DNA from 4 places in the Mesorhizobium sp. WSM4841 genome. Region 3 is predicted to be linked to each of the others. Evidence: riboswitches for the same ligand, from Rfam matches in the RefSeq annotation. Region 3 holds a riboswitch; each other region holds the start of a gene.
The links. A riboswitch is a leader RNA that binds a small molecule or an ion and turns the genes downstream of it on or off. The one in region 3 is predicted to bind thiamine pyrophosphate.
Positions count from the first base shown of each region.

Region 1: linked by a shared signal. The riboswitch ahead of thiC (phosphomethylpyrimidine synthase ThiC) and the one ahead of thiB (thiamine ABC transporter substrate binding subunit) in region 3 are both predicted to bind thiamine pyrophosphate.
Region 2: linked by a shared signal. The riboswitch ahead of AC0L14_RS12885 (YkoF family thiamine/hydroxymethylpyrimidine-binding protein) and the one ahead of thiB (thiamine ABC transporter substrate binding subunit) in region 3 are both predicted to bind thiamine pyrophosphate.
Region 4: linked by a shared signal. The riboswitch ahead of AC0L14_RS10935 (YkoF family thiamine/hydroxymethylpyrimidine-binding protein) and the one ahead of thiB (thiamine ABC transporter substrate binding subunit) in region 3 are both predicted to bind thiamine pyrophosphate.

Region 1 is NZ_JBVVQC010000040.1:9,842-14,990, forward strand. It holds gene thiO (glycine oxidase ThiO) at 1-223, opposite strand, end outside; gene thiC (phosphomethylpyrimidine synthase ThiC) at 220-2,055, opposite strand; TPP riboswitch at 2,159-2,275, opposite strand; partial or broken gene AC0L14_RS30750 (7-carboxy-7-deazaguanine synthase QueE) at 2,557-2,931, opposite strand; gene AC0L14_RS30755 (hypothetical protein) at 3,000-3,275, opposite strand; gene AC0L14_RS30760 (transcriptional regulator) at 3,649-3,909, opposite strand; gene AC0L14_RS30765 (cytochrome-c peroxidase) at 4,706-5,149, shown strand, end outside.
Region 2 is NZ_JBVVQC010000008.1:240,393-245,541, reverse strand. It holds gene AC0L14_RS12895 (aminotransferase) at 1-458, shown strand, start outside; gene AC0L14_RS12890 (alcohol dehydrogenase family protein) at 468-1,577, shown strand; gene AC0L14_RS12885 (YkoF family thiamine/hydroxymethylpyrimidine-binding protein) at 1,587-2,195, opposite strand; TPP riboswitch at 2,186-2,298, opposite strand; partial or broken gene AC0L14_RS12880 (IS1 family transposase) at 2,381-2,602, shown strand; gene AC0L14_RS12875 (aspartate aminotransferase family protein) at 3,246-4,622, opposite strand; gene AC0L14_RS12870 (hypothetical protein) at 4,766-4,891, shown strand; gene AC0L14_RS12865 (NAD(P)/FAD-dependent oxidoreductase) at 4,894-5,149, shown strand, end outside.
Region 3 is NZ_JBVVQC010000009.1:191,111-196,259, reverse strand. It holds gene AC0L14_RS13940 (ABC-F family ATP-binding cassette domain-containing protein) at 1-1,351, opposite strand, end outside; gene AC0L14_RS13935 (thiamine diphosphokinase) at 1,353-1,997, opposite strand; TPP riboswitch at 2,100-2,214, shown strand; gene thiB (thiamine ABC transporter substrate binding subunit) at 2,258-3,271, shown strand; gene thiP (thiamine/thiamine pyrophosphate ABC transporter permease) at 3,365-4,984, shown strand; gene thiQ (thiamine ABC transporter ATP-binding protein) at 4,984-5,149, shown strand, end outside.
Region 4 is NZ_JBVVQC010000007.1:141,374-146,522, forward strand. It holds gene AC0L14_RS10925 (ABC transporter ATP-binding protein) at 1-641, opposite strand, end outside; gene AC0L14_RS10930 (ABC transporter permease) at 638-1,438, opposite strand; partial or broken gene AC0L14_RS10935 (YkoF family thiamine/hydroxymethylpyrimidine-binding protein) at 1,524-1,667, opposite strand; TPP riboswitch at 1,658-1,770, opposite strand; gene AC0L14_RS10940 (sulfite exporter TauE/SafE family protein) at 2,086-2,862, shown strand; gene AC0L14_RS10945 (superoxide dismutase family protein) at 2,998-3,507, shown strand; gene AC0L14_RS10950 (ATP-binding cassette domain-containing protein) at 3,705-4,715, shown strand; gene AC0L14_RS10955 (ABC transporter permease) at 4,712-5,149, shown strand, end outside.

The DNA of each region.
Region 1 (5,149 bases), on a different contig from region 3:
TTACCGCATCCCACCAGTCGGCGGCGTTGCGTCCGAGGTCAGACACCGGCTGCTCGGCGCTTTCACGCTCGCACCACGGCGCCAGCATGCCGCCGGCGAACCACGACGCATTGCCGCCGAGGCTAAGCCTCGTCTCGGCAACCGTCACCGCCGCGCCGCGGATGGCGAGTTCGAAGGCCGCGGTGAGGCCGGCGACGCCGGCCCCTTTGACCAGGACCCTCATGATGGCTCACACGCCTGTGGCAAGAGCGGTGCGCTGGTCTCGTCCGCCGGCACGTAGAGATCGCCGCCCTCGCGGTATTTCGCCGCCATCGCCGCCATGCCCTCCTTCTGCGCTTCGGCACGAATGTCATGGGAGATGCGCATCGAGCAGAATTTCGGCCCGCACATCGAGCAGAAATGCGCCAGCTTGTGCGCCTCCTTGGGCAAGGTCTGGTCGTGGAAGGAGCGCGCGGTTTCGGGGTCGAGCGACAGGTTGAACTGGTCCTCCCAGCGGAACTCGAAGCGCGCGCGGGAAAGGGCGTCATCCCTGACTTTCGCCGCCGGATGCCCCTTCGCCAGGTCGGCGGCATGCGCCGCGATCTTGTAGGTGATCACGCCAATCTTGACGTCGTTGCGATCGGGAAGGCCGAGATGTTCCTTCGGTGTGACGTAGCAGAGCATGGCGGTGCCGAACCAGCCGATCATCGCGGCGCCGATGCCTGAGGTGATGTGGTCGTAGCCCGGCGCGATGTCGGTCGTCAGCGGTCCAAGCGTATAGAATGGCGCCTCGCCGCAGACGGCGAGTTGCTTGTCCATGTTCTCCTTGATCTTGTGCATCGGCACGTGGCCAGGCCCCTCGATCATCACCTGGCAGTCCTTTGCCCAGGCGATCTTCGTCAGCTCGCCGAGCGTCTCCAGCTCTGCGAATTGCGCCGCGTCGTTGGCATCAGCGATCGAGCCCGGACGAAGCCCGTCGCCGAGCGAAAAGGACACGTCATAGGCTCGGCAGATGTCGCAGATTTCCGCGAAATGCTCGTAAAGGAAGCTCTCCCGGTGATGGTGGAGGCACCATTTGGCCATGATCGACCCGCCGCGCGAGACGATACCCGTGACCCGGTCAACCGTCAGCGGGATGTACTGCAGCCGCACGCCCGCGTGGATGGTGAAATAGTCGACGCCTTGTTCGGCCTGTTCGATCAGCGTGTCGCGGTATACCTCCCAGGTCAGGTCTTCGGCGATGCCACCGACCTTTTCGAGCGCCTGATAGAGCGGTACCGTGCCGATCGGCACCGGTGCGTTGCGAACGATCCAGTCGCGGATGTTGTGGATGTTGCGGCCGGTCGACAGATCCATCACCGTATCGGCGCCCCAGCGGATCGCCCAGACCATTTTTTCGACCTCCTCGGCCATCGAGGAGGTGACCGCCGAATTGCCGATATTGGCATTGATCTTCACCAGGAAATTGCGACCGATGATCATCGGCTCGCTCTCGGGATGATTGATGTTGGCAGGAATGATCGCGCGTCCGCGCGCTACCTCCTCGCGCACGAATTCCGGTGTGACGAAATCGGGAATTGCGGCGCCGAAGGCCTCGCCGTCGCGCTGCAGTTTGCCGTGCAGGATCTCGCGGCCGAGGTTCTCGCGGATGGCGACGAACTCCATTTCGGGCGTGATGATGCCGGCGCGAGCATAGGCAAGCTGTGTCACCGCCTCGCCTGCCTTGGCCCTGAGCGGTCGGTGGCGAATGGGAAATTCCGGCGTCTGCCGCTCGCCAGTCACGAATCCGTTGTCTTCCGGCCGGACATGGCGGCCGTCATAGGCCTCGACATCGCCGCGCGCCGCAATCCATTCACGGCGAAGCCGGGTAAGGCCTTTTTCGATGCTGGTTTCGACAGTCGGGTCGGTATAGGGGCCTGATGGATCGTAGACGGTGACAGGCGGCTCCCCAGCTGTCGGATGGACGGAGATTTCGCGCATCGGCACCCTGATCTGCGGGTGGATGGCACCGGGCTTGTGGATTTTCCGCGAGGCGGGCAGTGGTCCCGTCGACACGGCGGGGGTGAGGGCATTCATCGTGAGGCTCCTTTGCTCATGCATTGGAGACCCAGTTCTGTGCCGGAAGGATGAAAAGACGCTTCTGTCGACCTGTCGAAACAGGACCTCGGGCGTAAACTCCCGCAAAGCGCTTGCACCGTCCCTACGCCAGTATGAACTGGATCAGGTTCAACGGGTCACTGCGCCGCGAAAGCCAGCAGTATCTCAGCCCCTTGCCGGGACTCCCCTGGTGAATGCATCGAATTGAACGGCCCGTCACTATTTTGTCAAGCGCATTCGTCCCGTAGCGGTGATCGGCGACCAAACAAACCCAGCGGAAAAGCATGCTAGTATCGAGAGCAAGTCACGCCCCAGAGGAGCGGTGAAGCGCCCCCAATAAGGCGAGCCCTCATGCGGATTCGGTGCCTTTTCCAGCACGGTGTTTTCGGGGCTTTCCGGAACGACGCTGCTGCCGCCCAGTTGGGTGAGATTGCTATAGATGTCTGTCTTGCTCGTCGTCGGCAAATCCTTCCCCTTCGGCTAGACGCCCCGTTTGTTTCCCCAAAGCAGAACATGAAGCTGCGGCAGTACACGCGCCTGCCACCACCTGTCGCGGGTCACCTTTTCGACCAGCCATTCCATGCGCTTCATCACTCCGACCATGTCGATGAACGCGTCTTCGTCGCCGGGACGCGGCGGCGTGTGATTGCCGGGTTGCAGATAGACGGGTAAGTGTGGGTAGCGCGCCGCGGCGTCTTTGGCATAAGCAAAATCATCATCGTCGAAGACGACGAGCTTGAGCGCCATCTGCGGCTTATCCTGGGCCGCCTCGATGCAGGTGTCGAACACGGCCCAATCTGTCGTCATTTCGCTTGAGGGCGGCTTGGGGCTTAGCACCAGCACGTCGAGATCTGCAACGCGCGCCTCGTCCGTCTCATATGGCCTAACCTCGCAGCTTGTGCAGAACGGGCAAGGGATCGCTTTCATCGTGACGAACCTTCCCTGATGGCCTCGGGCGGTTTCGCCGAAACCTTTCGTCTAAGCCGCTCGACTTCGCAAGCGCTGATCGTTGCGCCGCGTAGTTCGGCACCACCATCGGGTAGGGAATATTTTGTCCACATGCCCTCGTAGCGGCCGGTGTGCCAGTGCAGCTGTTCGCTCGGATTCTCTCGGAACTTTGTGATCCATTCATCGTGGACGGCTTTGGCAAAGTGATGCGCCTCTCGGTCGGTGATAGTCCGCGACTTATGCTCGTTCATAATGGGCGCCGGCGCGCCACGTCCCGGATCGTTTCCATTCTCTAAGCGGCGTGTGAACCGGCTCGCGCTCAAATTCGGCAGCCAACCTCTGCGTATTTTCGCTTGGCCTCCTTTGGGTCTGTTCCCAAGGTCTTGTTGGCTTCCTAGCGACCCGTCAACGCGGCTAGCCGGTTCTCTCTATCCACAGATCTGGCCTCTCGTGCGGGCCAAGGTTACATCCGTGTCGCCCGCCATGAGGCCGATCTTCCGCAGAGCGAATCGATTCCGTAGAAATAAGAATTCTGACACCGGCCCCGCCGCCGTAAGGGTATTGATATACCCGTAGGATTCTGATCCGACCTGGCAGGCGGCGGGTAATCTTCAGAGGCCGACGTCAGGCAGCGTTCGGGATGGCCGAGATTTCATCGAAGACACTCTCAGCCAAGCCAAGCGCCCGAGCGATCCGATCGCGATAGCCCTTGTCGAAACGATAGCCAGATTCGATCAGCCCGACCTCCTCGACTGTCAGACCGCTGGTCACGGCAATGTCCTCGGTCGAATAGCCAAGATGTTCCCGATATGCCTGAATTACGGGTTTTCCGTTTGAGATTGCGGTAAGCACTGCCTCGGGCAGCGCGAAAGGCGTTGCGGTCATTTTGCCTCCAAATGCAGAGATCGGCCACTCGATAACTCGAAACAAGCGGCCGCCGATGTTGAAATAGGATGCCCAAACAGCCCGAGCGGGCGGCATCCAAAAACGCGATCACTCTCGAACGTGTGAGAGGCGCTACGCTAATATGGCGGCCGCCGCCGTTTAGATCAAGAACCTTGGCTCGCTTTACGAGGATTGGTCCAGTGGCCACAACTCGACGACACCGTGCGCAGCGCCGTCATGACGCTCACATCGATGATTGCGCGGCCGCTTCAACGCGCCGTCGGCTTACTGGCGCGATTGAGGAGCCGCGCGATCTGGAGGTCGGGCATTAGGCGCACCAGCGCGCGGACTAGCGTCAAAGTATCAGCGGGGACTGTCCAGGGATGCTTGCCGGCGGCGTTCATCTTGAACGTTAATACCGTGTGGTCCCCTCCGGCCAATGCAGGAGGCCGGGTGCCCATCGGACAAAGCGCTGAGGGACCAACATCTCTCTGTTTCAGCCAGACTGTTGGGTTTGTCAGATCCGCGACACCGGAGTACGGCTGCGCTTTGCTGCGAATTCGTTCAACTTATTGAATAATAGTAGAAAATCCCCCGGAGGTTCCTTCTGCTCAGTTGGCACGACTTTTGATGCCTCTCGAGAGGCGACAGGAGATTTCGACTGGCGTTCATTTGTGGGTGACATCGGGCGCAAGGCAACGAAGGAAGACAATATGTCAGGTCCGCGTCAGAACCAATTCTATGCAAAGAGGATTGCCGCCTGTAGCGCAAGGCGTTCACGAACCGCATATCAACAATGGCTTCCGTGCAAAACGCAGGGAGATCACTTGTGAAAATCCTATTCACTACGGTGGCTGTCGCGTTGCCGGCCATCGCTTTTGCTGCGCAAACGATCCCCGTATACCTCAGAGAAACGGCACGGGCCACCTTCAAGGCTCTACCATCCATCACGCCGACAGTCGCCAACAACCCGATCACACCGGAGAAGATAGCCCTGGGCAAGGCAATGTTCTTCGATCCACGCGTCTCGGCGTCAGGCGTCTTGTCGTGCAATTCGTGCCACAACTTGGCCACCGGGGGCGACGATAATCATGAAAGCTCGATCGGCCATGGTTGGCAGAAGGGACCGCGTAACGCGCCGACGGTACTGAACGCTGTCTTCAACATCGCGCAGTTCTGGGATGGTCGTGCGGATGACCTGAAGGCTCAGGCCAAGGCACCGATCCAAGCCGCTGTCGAA
Region 2 (5,149 bases), on a different contig from region 3:
GGCAGGTGCTGGTGCAGGGTTCCGACAAGCTCGGCAGCATCGGCCACGGCTGGACCTATTCGGCGCATCCGATCTGCGTTGCCGCCGGCGTCGCCAACCTGGAACTGATCGACGAGATGGACCTGGTGACCAATGCCGGCGAAACCGGCGCCTATTTCCGCGCCGAGCTGGCGAAAGCCGTCGGCGGCCACAAGAATGTCGGCGAGGTGCGCGGTGACGGCATGCTGGCGGCGGTCGAGTTCGTCGCCGACAGAGATGATCGCGTGTTCTTCGACGCCTCGCAAAAGATCGGGCCGCAGGTCGCGACAGCCCTTGGCGAGCGTGGTGTCATCGGCCGCGCCATGCCGCAGGGCGACATTCTCGGCTTTGCGCCGCCGCTGTGCCTCACCCGCGAAGAGGCTGACATCGTCGTCTCCAAGACGGCGGATGCGGTGAAGAGCGTGTTTGCGAACCTCTGAAGAACCGACATGAATGCCATGACCAAACCCCTCCCCGTCACCATGGCCGCCGTGCTACTGACCGGTCACGGCGGACCGGAAAAGCTTGTCTATCGCACCGACGTGAAAGTGCCCTCGCCCGCCCCGGGCGAGGTGCTGGTCAAGGTCACCGCTTGCGGCATGAACAACACCGATGTCTGGGTGCGACAGGGCGCCTACGGCACGGAGGAAGATGCCGCCGCCGTGTCGACCTGGCGGCGTCAGGGCAACACGCTGACTTTCCCGCGCATCCAGGGCACCGACACCGTCGGCAACATCGTTGCTGTCGGCGACGGTGTTTCTTCGGCCCGCATCGGCGAACGGGTGATGGTCGATTTCTCGATCTACAACCGCAACGACGATTCACTCGCCGACATCGACTATATGGGCCACGGCCGTGACGGCGGCTATGCCGAGTACCAGGCCGTGCCGGCCGAGAATGCCCATGTCGTCGCCACTGACCTGACTGATATCGAACTCGCCACGTTTTGCTGCGCCTATCTCACTGGCGAACAAATGCTGGAACGCGCCGCATTGAAGGCCGGCGAGCGCGTGCTGGTCACCGGCGCCTCCGGCGGCGTCGGCTCCGGCATCGTGCAATTGGCGCGGGCGCGCGGCGCCATCCCCTATGCCGTCGTCGGCAAGGGTAAGGAACAGGCGGTGCTCGACATCGGCGCCGAGGCGGTGATCACCCGTGGCGTTGCCGATCTGCCTGCTGCCGTGAACGACGCGACCGACGGCCAGCCGATCGACGTGGTCGCCGACCTGGTCGGCGGTGCGATCTTCAATGACCTCTTGCGCATCCTTCGGCCCGAAGGCCGCTACACCACCGCGGGCGCGATTGCCGGCCCGGTCGTGCAGCTCGATCTGCGCACCATGTATCTCAAGCAATTGCAGCTGCATGGTTCGAGCCAGGGCACGCGGCACGATTTCAGCCGTATCGTCCGCTACATCGAGGAGAAGAAAATCCGGCCGCTGGTCGGCGGCGTCTACAGGCTCTCCGATTTCCACCGCGCCCAAGCGGATTTCATCGCCAAGGACTTTGTCGGCAAGCTGGTAGTCGTTCCGGATGCCGTTTCCGATTTCGCTGCAACCCGTTGACAGCCAAGACTAACAAGGGCTCGGGCTGTTCGCCGACACGGTAAAGTCGAGCGCGACATGGCCTTGCGGCGCGCCAAAGCGAAGGAAGGCTTCCGATAGCGTCGCGAACACCGGTCCGGTGTCGCCTCTCAGCTTGGTGCAGAAATTCTTCGACCTGTCGAAGACGCCCGAAGTCTTGAGAAAGTCGATGCAGCCGTAGATCTCGTCCATGTGATGGCCCTCGCCGAGCGGATAGAGCGAGAACTGCGCGGCGACCTCTTGGCCGAGCTTTTTCGCACCGTCGACATGCGACCGCGCCGCGCCGATGCGCTGGGCCAGGGAGAGCTCGTGACTGCTGCCGGAAATCGGTGTGCAGATCGGATCGTCGGGCTCGCCGGGGCAGCCGCGCGACACCGTCGCCGACAACACGCAGTGGGCGCCACTTGCCGCCGCCGAGGCGAACAGATCGCGCATGGCCGGGAAAAGCTGTTCCGGCGGGCCGACGATCAGCGTCGAGATGTCGTCGGTCTCGATGCGGAAATTCGGCCGATAGGAATCCATCGCCGAAATAGCTTTGAGGATGACGCCGACGAAATCGTCGCACATCGGATACAGGGAAATCTGTGCACCTGAAAACACGGTCGCCTCGCTCCGCTGGCATTACCCAGATCAGCTTGAGGGACCGAGGGCTTGGCACCTTCCATCTCAGCCCCGGCAATACGGAGCGCCCCTGTCGATATGGGCGACGTAGCACCGGCGCAAACGATGTTCAAGTATGGTCATCGCGAGCGCGGGTAGTGGGTCAGTTTGAAATTAGGGGCTGAACTCGGCTGTCCAACGGCTTCTCAAAGAAGGTCGAGGCTAACGCCAACGCCGTCGCGCTTCATTTCATGTACTACAATTTCGTGCGCATCCATGCCACGTTGCGCATGACCCCGGCGATGGCTGCTGGTGTGACTGGCAAGCTTTGGGAGATTGCTGACATCGTTGCGTTGATCGAAGCCAAGGAAGCCGAAAAGCCAATGATTCGTGGTCCTTACAAAAAGCATGCCAACTTAGTTTCGAGGCGCGGCGTGTCAAGCATAGCTCTATCAATGCTCTTGGTTGCATTTGGACTACAGGCATTGGGATACACCGGCACGTGCACTCAGGGTGCCAACGGTCCTTTCACCACAGGAGCTGTGCTAAGCTCGCCGTTCCTTCTCGTGTGCGTTGTTCTCGTCAGCGTTAACTTCGTACGAATACTGAGAGGAGGTTCCAGACAAATATCTGTTCTCAGTCGCGTCGCAGGCTACGCGGTGGTGTTCTCGGCAGTGTGGTTGATCTACTTTAATCGCGAAGTTCTTCACTTCACTTTGGTCCTAGGCATCGGACCTTGTGGTGATTTTAGTTTAAAATATCCTGGCACTTATGACGGTGAAGACCTGCTGGTCGGCTTCGCATTCGGATTCCTACCAGCGCTTGTCGCAGCAATGGCGCTGATAGGCATATTAAGCGACCATTGGCGTCAGCGAATTTCAAACTGACCCACTACCCGAGCGCGCGATCGATTGCCCGGTGACGGCATTTATGCTACTGATTTGGCCATGGTGCTGATTTGCGCCAACGACCCGCCGCCGAGGCGGGTTTTTTGTTCAGGGTTCGCAAGCCCGACCTTACCCATTCAGCCTCTGCCTTCGGATGACCTGATCAGCTCGGTAATCCGACCTGCCTGACCGCGGCTTCAAGCGATCTTTCGAACGCGTCGATCATCTCATCGACCTGTGGCTCGGTGATGATCAGCGGCGGGCAGAAAGCCAGCGCGTCGCCCATGTTGCGCGAGATCACGCCGTTCTGCTGCATGAAACCGTTGACGAGCCCGCCCAGCGCGCCGGCCGTCTCCCACGGCGTCTTGTTCGCCTTGTCGCCGACCAGTTCGACCGCCGCGATCAGGCCGACGCCGCGCACCTCGCCGACAAGCGCGTGCGATTCGAGCTTGCGCAGCCGCTTCTGCATATGCGCGCCGACCGTGCGCGCGTTGCCGACAAGGTCGCGCTCCTCGATCAGCTTCAGGTTCTCGAACGCGACTGCCGCCGCAACGGGATGGCCGCCGCCGGTGAAGCCGTGGCCGAAGGTGCCGATGCGATTGCTTTCGTCGGCAATCGGCTCGAAAACCTTTTCGTTGATCAGCAAGGCCGAGATTGGCAGGTAGGACGAAGAAATCTGCTTCGACAGAACCATGATGTCAGGCCTGATGCCGAAGGTCTGCGAACCGAACATCTCGCCGGTTCGACCAAAGCCGCAGATGACCTCGTCGGCGACGAGCAGGATGTCGTATTTCGACAGCACCGCCTGGATCTTCTCCCAATAGCCGGCCGGCGGCACGATGACGCCGCCGGCGCCCATGATCGGTTCGCCGAAGAAGGCGGCGATGGTTTCCGGTCCTTCGGCCAGGATCAGCTTTTCCAAATCGTCGGCAAGCCGGCTCGAAAACTCTGCTTCGCTCTCGCCTGACAGCGCCTCGCGCCAGTGGTGCGGCGTCGAGGTGTGCAGCACATTGGCGATCGGCAGGTCGAAGGAATTGTGGTTGTTGGGCAGCCCGGTCAGGCTTGCAGAGGCAATGGTGACGCCGTGATAGCCGCGAATGCGGCTGATGATCTTCTTGCGTGCCGGCTGGCCGAGCGCATTCGACCGGTACCAGATCATCTTCATGGCCGTGTCGTTGGCCTCGGAGCCGGAATTGGTGAAATACGCCTTGCTCATCGGCACTGGCGCCATCTGCACCAGCTTCTCGGCGAGATCGATCAGCGGCGAATGCGATTTGGAGCCGAAGTCGTGATAGTAAGGCAGCTTGGACATCTGGCGCACCGCCGCATCGACCAGCCGCTTCTCCGAAAAGCCGACCGCGACGCTCCAAAGCCCGGCCATCGCCTCGATATAACGGTTGCCGGCGAGATCCTCGACATAGATGCCGTCGCCCTTCTCGATGACGAGTGGCCCTGCTTCCTCATGCTTGCGGGCATTGGTGTAGCCGTGCATGTGGTAGCTGATGTCGCGGGCTTCGGGAGAATTCGGTCGAGCGTCCATGATGGCTCCTGTCCTGCATGCCGGGACGTGCGTCCTGCCGCCGTTCGGCGCGCATCGGCCTCTCGATTAATGCTGCCTGGTGCATCCGTTTCTTGTAAGGGTGTCAAGCCCCTTTCGGAAGGGCTGGCGGATGGACGGAAGACATGCAGAATTTCAGCTTCGAGGCCCTGGAACGCGAGAACCTGCGCCAAGCCGGCGGTGCGCGTCGCCAAGACTTGATCCCCGAACGGGTCACCAGCAGGCACAACAACAAGGCTGAGGTGGCCTGATCGTGGACCATGTCGACTGCATCGTCGCCGGCGCCGGCGTCATTGGCCTCGCGATCGCGCGAGAGATGGCGCGGCGTGGCATGGATACCCTGATCCTCGAGGCCGAGAACGCCATCGGCACCGGGACCAGTTCGCGCAATTCCGAGGTCATCCATGCCGGCATCTACTATCCGGCCGGATCGCTGAAGGCCCGGCTCTGCGTGGCAGGTCGCGAAAGGCTCTACCGTTATTGCCAGGAGCGGGCGGTGCCGCATGCGC
Region 3 (5,149 bases):
CAAAACCGGCGACCAGTTCCTGCAGCAATTCCAGCGTCTCCATGTCGAGGTCGTTGGTCGGCTCATCGAGCACCAGCAGGTTCGCCGGCCGCGCCAACACGCGGGCGAGCAGCAGCCGCGCCCGCTCGCCGCCCGAAAGCTCGCGCACCGGCGTGCGCGCCTGTTCCGGTTTGAACAGGAAATCCTTCATGTAGGAGACGACGTGGCGCTGCTCGCCATTGATGACGAGGTTCTCGCCGCGCCCGTCGGTGAGGTATTGCGCCAGTGTCTCTTGCGGATCGACCGCGTCGCGTTTCTGGTCGAGCGTGGCGATCTCCAGATTGGTGCCGAGCCGCACCGTGCCTGAGTCCGGCTTCAATTCGCCGGTCAGCATCTTCAGCAGTGTCGTCTTGCCGGCACCGTTCGGGCCGACCAGGCCGACGCGGTCGCCGCGCTGGATGCGGGTCGAGAAGCCCTTGACCACAGTGAGGTCGCCAAAGCTCTTCTCGATGGTCTTGGCCTCGATCACCAGCTTGCCGGATTCGGCGGCGTCGCTGGCCACCATGGTCGCCGCACCCTCGGCGCCGCGATGGCCACGAAAGCGCTGGCGCATGGTCTGCAGTTCGCCGAGCCGGCGCATGTTGCGCTTGCGCCTTGCAGTCACGCCGTAGCGCAGCCAGTGCTCCTCGCGCACGATCTGGCGGCCAAGCTTGTGCTGCTCGCGTTCTTCTTCTTCCAGAACGGTGTCGCGCCATTCCTCGAAATGGCCAAAGCCCTTGTCCAGCCTGCGGGTCTGGCCGCGATCGAGCCAGACGGTGGCGCGCGACACGCGCTCGAGGAAGCGGCGGTCATGCGAGATGACGATCAGCGCCGAAGAGGTGCGGGCCAGCTCCTCCTCCAGCCATTCGATGACCGACAGGTCGAGATGGTTGGTCGGCTCATCGAGGAGGAGAATGTCGGGCTCCGGCGCCATGACGCGGGCAAGGGCGGCACGGCGCGCCTCGCCGCCGGAGAGATCGTTCGGCCGCTCGTCGCCGGACAGGCCGAGATGCTCCATCAGATAGGTGGCGCGGTAGGGATCGTCGGCGGGTCCGAGCCCCGCCTCGACATAGGCGCGGACGCTGGCGAAACCATCCAAGTCGGGCATTTGCGGCAGGTAGCGCACTGTCGCCGAGGGCTGGCGGAACACCTCGCCGTCCTGCGGCTCTATCAATCCCGCAGCGATCTTGAGCAACGTCGATTTGCCCGAGCCGTTGCGGCCGACCAAAGCGATCTTGTCGCCCGCCGACGCCGTCAGTTCCGCCCCGTCGAGCAGCGGCGTGCCACCGAAGGTCAGTTTTATGCCGTCGAGATTGAGAAGTGGCGGCGCCATGTCAGCTTCCAGGTAAGGGGAATGGGTGGGCGAGCAACAGCGCGCGGCCACTGCTCAGCGCAATTTCCAGCCGGCCCTTGACCTCGTTGGAAATGGTCAGCGACGAACCGAACGCCATCTCGATATGGTTCAGCGGCCATTTGGCGCCGGTCACGGTCAGGCCGGTAAGGTCGGAAAAGCCGAGAATCGAAAACAGCGTGCCATCGGCGTAGTCGAAGCCGGCCTTTCCGCGAAGCAAGGGAGTGCCTTCCTGTGCGCCGCTGGTCAAAAGCACCTCCGTCCCTGCCTCGGCCAGTCGGACACTGAGCGCCAGGTGCAGGAAGGCGTGGTCGGTGCGCTTGCCGCCGAACGCGCCGGCGAGCACGAGACTGGTCGCGCCGCGTTCGAGCGCGGCGGCGATAGCCAGTTCGCCGTCGGTCTTGTCCTTTTCTGCCGGAAACACCTGGCGGGCCACGGCGGCCAGCTCGTCCGGCAAGTCCGCCGGCACCGAATCGAAGTCGCCGACCCAGAGTTCCGGCGTCAGGTTCAGCGTCCGGGCATGGCTCATGCCGGCGTCGGCGGCGATGACACGGGAGCCTTCGACCTGGCGGTCGAGCAGCGGCGTGCGGATTAGATCGCCGCCAAGCAGGATGGTGAATTTGCTCATATGCGTGGCCCTTACCAGCCCTGCTTGCCAAACGGAAGGCCGCGTTCCAGATGCCCGGCAAACTTCCGCTTGCGCCGCAACCAGGCCGGGCCTATGTGTCGAAACGCTCTAACGGGGTGCTGGACGCGATCTTCGCGAACCAGCTGAGAGGCGACCATGCCAACCCGCTGAACCTGATCCGGTTTGTACCGGCGGAGGGATTAGACGTTTCGGACAGCCCGACGCCTCAATTCCTTTCAACGCGAACGAAGGAGGCGCCGATGCGCACGTTTTTATACACTCTAGTTTCGGCAGTGCTGCTTGCGGCGACTGTTCCCGCCGGCATCGGGCCGGCATCCGCGCAGGAAAAACTCACCGTCTATACCTATGAGAGCTTCACCGCCGACTGGGGTCCAGGCCCCGCGGTGAAGAAGGCCTTCGAGGCCGAATGCGGCTGTACTCTCGAATTCGTCGCGGTCGCCGACGGCGTCGCCCTGCTCAACCGCGTCAAGCTGGAAGGGGCCGCGACCAAGGCCGACATCGTGCTCGGCCTCGACACCAATCTGACTGCGGAAGCCAAGGCCACCGGCCTGTTTTCGCCGCATGGTGCCGTCATCGATGTCAATGTGCCGGGCGGCTGGAGCGACGATGTTTTCGTGCCGTTCGACTATGGCTATTTCGCCGTCGTCTACGACACCGAAAAGCTGAAGACGCCGCCGAAGAGCCTGAAGGAATTGGTCGAGGGCAATGCCGATGAGAAGATCGTCATCCAGGATCCGCGCACCTCGACGCCCGGTCTCGGCTTGTTGTTGTGGGTGAGGTCGGTTTATGGCGACAAGGCGCCGGAAGCCTGGGCCAAGCTTAGGGCAAAGGTGCTCACCGTGACGCCGGGCTGGAGCGAGGCCTATGGCCTGTTCACCAAGGGCGAGGCGCCGATGGTGCTGTCCTATACCACGTCGCCGGCCTATCACATGGTCGCCGAAAACACCGAACGCTATCAGGCGGCGTCCTTCGAGGAGGGCGCGTATCTGCAGATCGAGGTTGCCGGCATCACCACGTCAGGCGCGAAGAACCCATTGGCGAAACAGTTCCTGACTTTCATGACCGGACCGAAATTCCAGGATGTCATTCCCGAGACCAACTGGATGTTCCCGGCCGGCAAGACCGAGAAGCCGCTCAATCCGGCTTTCGACAAGCTCGTCAAGCCGACCAAGACTTTGCTTTTCAGCCCGGAAGAGGTCGCCGCCAATCGCAAGGCCTGGGTCGACGAATGGCTGTCGGTGATGAGCAAGTAGCTTGTGATTGAAAGATGATTACTCTACGGCGCCCGGGAACTCGACCTCAGCCATATTTTCTGCTTCGACGATCGTTGAATTAGGCAGGGCGGCATGCATACCGGATATCCTGCCGATCCCCGCGTCACCGCCGGCACCATCGCGCTTGCCGCTGTTGCGCTGCTGATCGGCGGAGCGTTCGCCGGGCTCATCGTCGAAGGCGCCCGCGACCCGTCCGGCGCCATGTCGGCCTTCGATTCCTACCTCTTCCGCGTCGCCCGTTTCACGCTGTGGCAGGCTTTGCTGTCGACACTGCTTTCCGTCGTGCCGGCGCTGTTCGTTGCGCGGGCGCTGTCGCGGCACCCGCGCTTCTTTGGTCGCGGCCTGATCCTGCAGCTCTTCGCCGTGCCGCTTGCGCTGCCGGCCATCGTCGCCGCACTCGGCATTCTGGCTCTCTATGGCCGTGCCGGCTATTTCGCCGGCGTGCTCACCGCGATTGCCGGTCAGGGCTGGCCGGGCATATACGGCCTGTCCGGCATCCTCATCGCCCATGTCTTCTTCAATCTGCCGCTGGCCACGCGGCTGTTCCTTGAAGCGCTGACGACAGTGCCGGCCGACCAGTGGCGGTTGGCGAGCCAGCTCGGCATGGGCGCCAGACCCGCCTTCCGGCTGATTGAATGGCCGACGCTGCGTGCGGCGCTGCCGGGCGTCGCCGGGCTTGTCTTCATGCTCTGCATCACATCCTTTACCATCGTGCTCACGCTGGGCGGCGGGCCGCGTGCGACGACATTGGAGGTCGCCATCTACCAGGCACTGCGTTTCGATTTCGATCCTGCCCGCGCGGTGACGCTGACACTGCTGCAGATCGCGCTGACCTTCGTCGTGGTGCTGGCATTGATGCGGCTTGGCGCCAACATCGTCGGCGACGCCAACCTGCCGGTGGCACCGCGCCGCTATCTTTCGGCCGGCCCGGCCGAGACCGTGCTGAATACAGCATTGATCGCTCTCGCATTGCTGTTCGTCGCCGGGCCGATGGCTGCCATGGTGACGTCAGGCCTTGGCGCCGATCTCGGTCGGCTGGCGGGCGAGAGCGCGGTGCGGCAGGCGACGCTGACCAGCGCCGTGCTCGCCCTGCTGGCGGCGCTGCTTTCAGTGGCGCTGTCGCTGTCGCTCGTTATGGCACGACGGGCGCTGGCCTTAAGGCGTCGCGTCGGCGCCAGGACGCTGCTCGAATACGCCACCGATACCGGCGCCGGCTTCGTCCTCGTCGTGCCGCCCATCGTCATCGGCGCCGGCTGGTTCCTGCTCCTGCGGACCGTCAGCGACGTCTTTGCCATCGCCCCTGTCATGGTCGTCGCCGTCAATGCGGTGATGGCGATGCCGTTTGCCATCCGCGCCATTCGCCCCGGCTATGATGCGGCGAGCGAACGCCACGAACGGCTCTGTCTGCTGCTTGGCATTTCGGGCTGGAACCGGTTCCGGCTGGTCGACTGGCCGTCGCTGCGGCGGCCGCTCGCCACCGGTTTCGCGTTCGCCATGGCTTTGTCGCTCGGCGATCTCGGCGTCATTGCCCTGTTCGGCAGCGACTCCCTGCAGACACTGCCTTACCTCTTGCTGGCGCGCATGGGCAGCTACCGCACGATGGACGCGGCAGGCCTGGCGTTGCTGCTCGGCCTGGTTTGTCTTGCGCTTGTCCTGGCCGCTGACTGGCTGGGGCGGGGAGAAAAATCATGATGCTCAACAGCGCGGAAAGCGGTACGGCTGTGCGGCTGGAAAAGGTCTCGTTCAGCTATCGCGAAGCGCCATTTTTATTCGATGTCGAATTCGCCGCCTCGAAGATCACCGCCATAATGGGGCCGAGCGGCTCGGGAAAATCGACGCTGCTCAATCTGGTGGCCG
Region 4 (5,149 bases), on a different contig from region 3:
CGCAGCACGCGGGCGGGGCGGGCGCTCAGCACATAGATGCGGTCGGACAGGAAGACCGCCTCGCGGACGTCGTGGGTGATCAGCAGGACCGTCCAGCGGTGTCGGTCCCACATCGTCTGAAGCCAGCGCTGCATGCCGGTGCGCGTGAGGGCGTCGAGTGCGCCGAACGGCTCGTCGAGCAACAGCATGGCGCGGTCCTGCACGACGGTGCGCAACAGCGCGGCGCGCTGGCGCATTCCGCCCGAGAGCTGCGCCGGATACTTATGCTCGAAGCCCGCAAGGCCGAATTCGCCGAAGAACGGCGCCACCCTGTCGCGCGCCGCCTTGCGGGACATGCCCTGCACTTCCAGGCCGAGCGCGGTGTTGTCGATAACCGTGCGCCAGGGCATCAGGGCGTCGTGCTGCGGCATGAAGGCAAACGGTCGGCGCGTGTCGGCCAGTGGCCGCCCGTCGAAGTCGACATCGCCGCCGTGGCCTCCGAGACCGCCCGTCAGCAAGCTGAAGATCGTGGACTTGCCGGCTCCGGAGGGGCCGAGGATTGAAACGAATTCGCCCGGCTCGATGTGCAGGGTGATGTCGGCAAGCACGTCGATGTCGCCAAAACGCTTCCTGACTTGGCGCAGCTCCAGCCGCCTGCTCATGATTTTCGTGCGCCATCGAGCCGCTCCCATGGCATGACGACGCGCTGGATCAGTACCGTAGCAGCAAACAGGGCTAGCGTGAGCAAGGCGCTGACCAGCACGGCCGCCAGCACGAGATCGGGCCGGAAATTGTTCTTGGCGTTGAGCATGTAGATGCCGAGCCCTTTGGCCGCACCGGCATATTCTGCGAAGATGGCGCCCACCACGGCATAGGTGATCGAGATGCGCAGTCCGGCGAAGAAATAGGGCAGCGAGGAGGGCAAGCGGGCCAGCAGGAAAATGCGCATGCGGGAAGCGCCCATCGAACTCAGAAGCGCCGAGATGTCCCGATCCGTCGAGTCATAACCCTGCACAAGCGCGACCAGCATGGGAAAGAAAGTCACGAGGGCGATCAGCGTGATCTTCGGCGTCAGCCCGAAGCCGAACCAGAGAACGACCAGCGGGGCGATCGCCACCAGCGGCAGGGTCTGGCTGATGATGAACACCGGGAACAGGGCACGGCGCAGCGGGTTGAAGAAGTCGATCAGCACCGAAAGGATGAAGGCAACGGCCAGCGAGCAGGCGAAGCCCGCCAATGTGGCGCTGATCGTCGGCACGGTGTTGTCGAGCAGCGCCTGGCGCTGCCGGATGGCCTGGGCGAGAACGCGTGACGGCGCGGGCAGCGTGGTGGGCGAGATGCCCGAGATGCGCGCATAGAGGTCCCAAGCCAAAACCAGCGTGCCAACCGATAGCAAGGCCGGTCCGACCTTGGCGAACAAGGCTGCGATTCGCGGCGCGGCGGAGAAAGGTTGAGACATGCGAGACTTGTCTGGTGCGAAAAGATCAGCGCAGGGTCGGGCTGTTGGCCGAAACCGTAAGCTCGATCGTGAGATGGCCCTGGAGCGGGCCGACCGGCAGCGTCGAAATATCGTCTGTGCCTATGCGCAACCGATCGCGACAAGGGTCGAGCGCATCGAGCGCGGAGATGACGACACCGACGAAATCGCCGGTTGTCGGAGAAAGAGAAATCTGTGCGCCAGAAAACATCGCCCGCCTCGCTCCGCTGGTATTATCCAGATCAGCTCTAGGGTTTACGGGCTTGCAGCCCAGCTCTCAGCCCCGACGATACGGAGCACCCCTGTGGATGCCGGCAATTAAACAGATATGGGGTGGAGCTGCAAGCCTGCGTCCGACTCGTGAAACCTCAGGTCGAGGAGGCGCGGCGCAGGACAGGGAAGAGTGACAACCCGGCATCCTGTTCGAGATCGCTCTCGATATTCTGAGAAGCCACATGACTTTGAAGGTATCGGGAAAGACGTCGATCGAGCGGACAGTTTCCCGTTCGTCGCCATTGTCGATGCCAGGCGTTTGGTGAATTGTGGAAGCATGAAGATATAAATTGCATCCGTTGTAGGCAGCGGTTCCTCTTTCGCCAATTACGACCCGCGCTTTGTTGGAGAGCCAAATGCAGGAATTTATCCTTTTTGCGCTCGTAGGGTTTGTAGCTCAGGCTGTCGACGGGGCTCTCGGCATGGCCTACGGCGTGATTTGCTCGACAACCCTACTGGGGTTTGGCGTGTCTCCTGCACACGCTTCGGCTTCAGTTCACGCAGCGGAGCTGTTTACCACTGCGGCCTCAGGTTCGGCTCACCTCTATCACCGCAATATCGACTGGAAGCTTTTCTGGCGGCTGATGCCATTTGGTGTTCTCGGCGGCGTTCTCGGCGCTTATGTGCTCACCTCGTTTGAGGGAGCGATCATGAAGCCATATGTGACCACATATCTGGCGCTTGTCGGAGCTTGGCTCCTGTTCCGTTCATTCCGGCGGATCCCGAGTAAGCCGGTCCCTGCAGGCGCGGTACCTCCGCTTGGACTTGGTGGTGGATTTCTCGATGCCGCAGGGGGTGGTGGATGGGGACCCATCGTAACGACGGGCCTTCTCGGTTTTGGCGGGACGCCCCGCTACGTTATTGGTACGGTAAATGCGAGCGAGTTCCTCATCACGCTCTCGGTGTCTCTGACCTTCTTGTTTGCATTAGTAACGGGCCATTGGGCGGAGGCAGGAGAGCCAACGGAAAATCTACTCTCTGTCGCCGGCTTGATTCTTGGCGGCGTAGTCGCAGCGCCGATGGCCGGTTGGGTAGTGAAGTCAATCGCAGAAAAGACGCTTCTCAGGCTCGTTGGTATTCTCATCATACTGCTTGCAGGCTGGCAAACCGCGCAACTCTTCGAATTGGTGTAAACTGAAGACACATCGAACAGGTTGTCGGCGTCGCTTCCCTGGCGGCTGTGCGGGAGACAAAAAAACTCAATTGCCAAATGGAACGAAGAGACCCCTTTGTTGTTTGGCTTGCTTGGACAACCGGAGGCCGAGTCGATGAGAAGATTGGTTGCAACAACAGGGTTGGCGCTGGCGGTCGCGATGCCTGCAGCGGCTCAGGACACCGCGACCGCGAAAGCCGAATTCGTCAACATGGCCGGCGAGAAGAATGGCACGGCCACGCTGACCGAGACGGCGCAGGGCGTGCTGATAGCGTTGGAGGTAACAGGACTGCCTCCGGGCGAGTGGGTCGCGTTCCATGTTCATGAAACCGGAAAGTGCGACCATCAGACCGGCCATGACTCGGCCGGTGGGCACTTCAATCCGACGAATGCCGAACATGGATACCTCACTGGAAAAGGCCCGCACGCGGGCGATATGCCAAATCAGCGGGTCGGCGCCGACGGCGTTTTGCGTGCCCAGGCTTTCAACGGCATGGTCAAGCTGGATGGTGGAGAAACGGCGATACGAGGCAAGGCATTGATGATCCACGGCGGACAGGACGACTACAAAAGCCAGCCTGCCGGTGATGCCGGAAATCGTCAGGCCTGCGCCGTGATCGAGTGAAAACCCCAAGATGATTAGAGACCTGTCCGACATATGATCGGACCGGCTTTCAGCCTCAGCGGCCAGGTAGTGGTACGTCGTCGGAGCCTCTGGCACGAGGATAAGCCAGACGGTAAGTTCGTGCGCCTGCAGAGAAATTGACGACGCACCCATCGCGCCGAAGCTGGCCTTTCATTTTGCGACTGCCGGATGATTGCATGAACGATACTTCTCCTATGGGCCTGCCCTCCAAGGGTTTTGTCCAGTCAGCCATTTCCGCCCGCGGCCTGGTCAAGACGTTCGGCAAGCTGCGCGCCGTCGATGGTGTCGATCTCGATGTGCCGCGCGGCATGATTTTCGCCATCCTGGGTCCGAACGGTGCCGGCAAGACAACGCTGATGCGCATGCTCGCGACGCTGTCGCGCCCCGACGCCGGCTCTGCGACCGTGATGGGGCACGATCTCGTGCAGGCCCCGCATGCGGTCCGTGCGGCAATCGCGATGACCGGGCAGTTCGCTTCGCTCGACGAGGACTTGACGGGCCGGGAGAACCTCGTCCTGCTCGCCCGACTCTGGGGTTTTCGCGGTCGCGCCGCGAAAACCCGTTCGGACGACCTGCTCGCGGCTTTCGGCTTGTCCGAAGCGGCGACGAAGCAGGTGAGGGATTATTCGGGTGGCATGCGAAGGCGGCTCGACATAGCCGCCTCGCTGGTCGTCACGCCGGGCGTGCTGTTCCTCGACGAGCCGACTACAGGCCTCGATCCGAACGCCCGCAAGGATGTCTGGGGCATGATCCGCGGCCTCGCCGAGGCCGGCGTCACCATCCTGCTCACCACGCAATATCTCGAAGAGGCCGATCAACTTGCAGCGCGTATCGCCGTCATCGACCACGGCAGGAAGATCGCCGAGGGTACCAGCCGCGAACTGAAGGCGGCCACCGGCTCCGGCTTTCTCCATGTCGCGCTCGCCGATGTTGCACGGGCGGACCAAGCGGCGACCATTCTGGAACGCCGGCTGGAACATCCTGTCCAACGCAGCGCCGAAGGCGCTGAGCTCTCCGTCCTTGCCGGCACAGCGAAGGCCGCCAATGAGGCGCTGGCCGATCTGGTCGCCGCCGGCATCGAGCTGTCGGATTTCTCCATGGGCCAACCCAGCCTCGAGGAGGTCTTCTTCGCGCTGACGGGCCAGCCGGGCCTCGGTGAAAGCCGGAAGGCAGGTGACAAGCCATGATCGACACGACATCCCTGCAGCGGCTGCAAAGCGTCGCCCGACCTAGGACCCCATCAGCCCTTTCCAACGCGCTGGTCTTCGGGTGGCGCGCGGTGCTGAAATTCAAGCATGTGCCGGAGCAACTCTTCGATCTGGTGATGACTCCGATCATGTTCACCCTGCTCTTCACCTTCGTCTTCGGCGGCGCGCTCGCCGGTTCGCCTGGCGAGTACCTGCAATTCTTCTTACCCGGCATCCTGGTTCAGACCGTGGTGTTCAACGCAGTCTATTCGGGCATGGGTTTGTCGACCGACCTCGGCAAGGGCTTATTCGACCGCTTCCGATCGCTGCCGATCTGGTCGCTGTCTCCGTTCGCCGGCCTGATGGTGGGTGACATCCTGCGCCATTTGATTGCCGCCTCGATCATTCTCACCATCGGGCTGATCCTCGGCTAC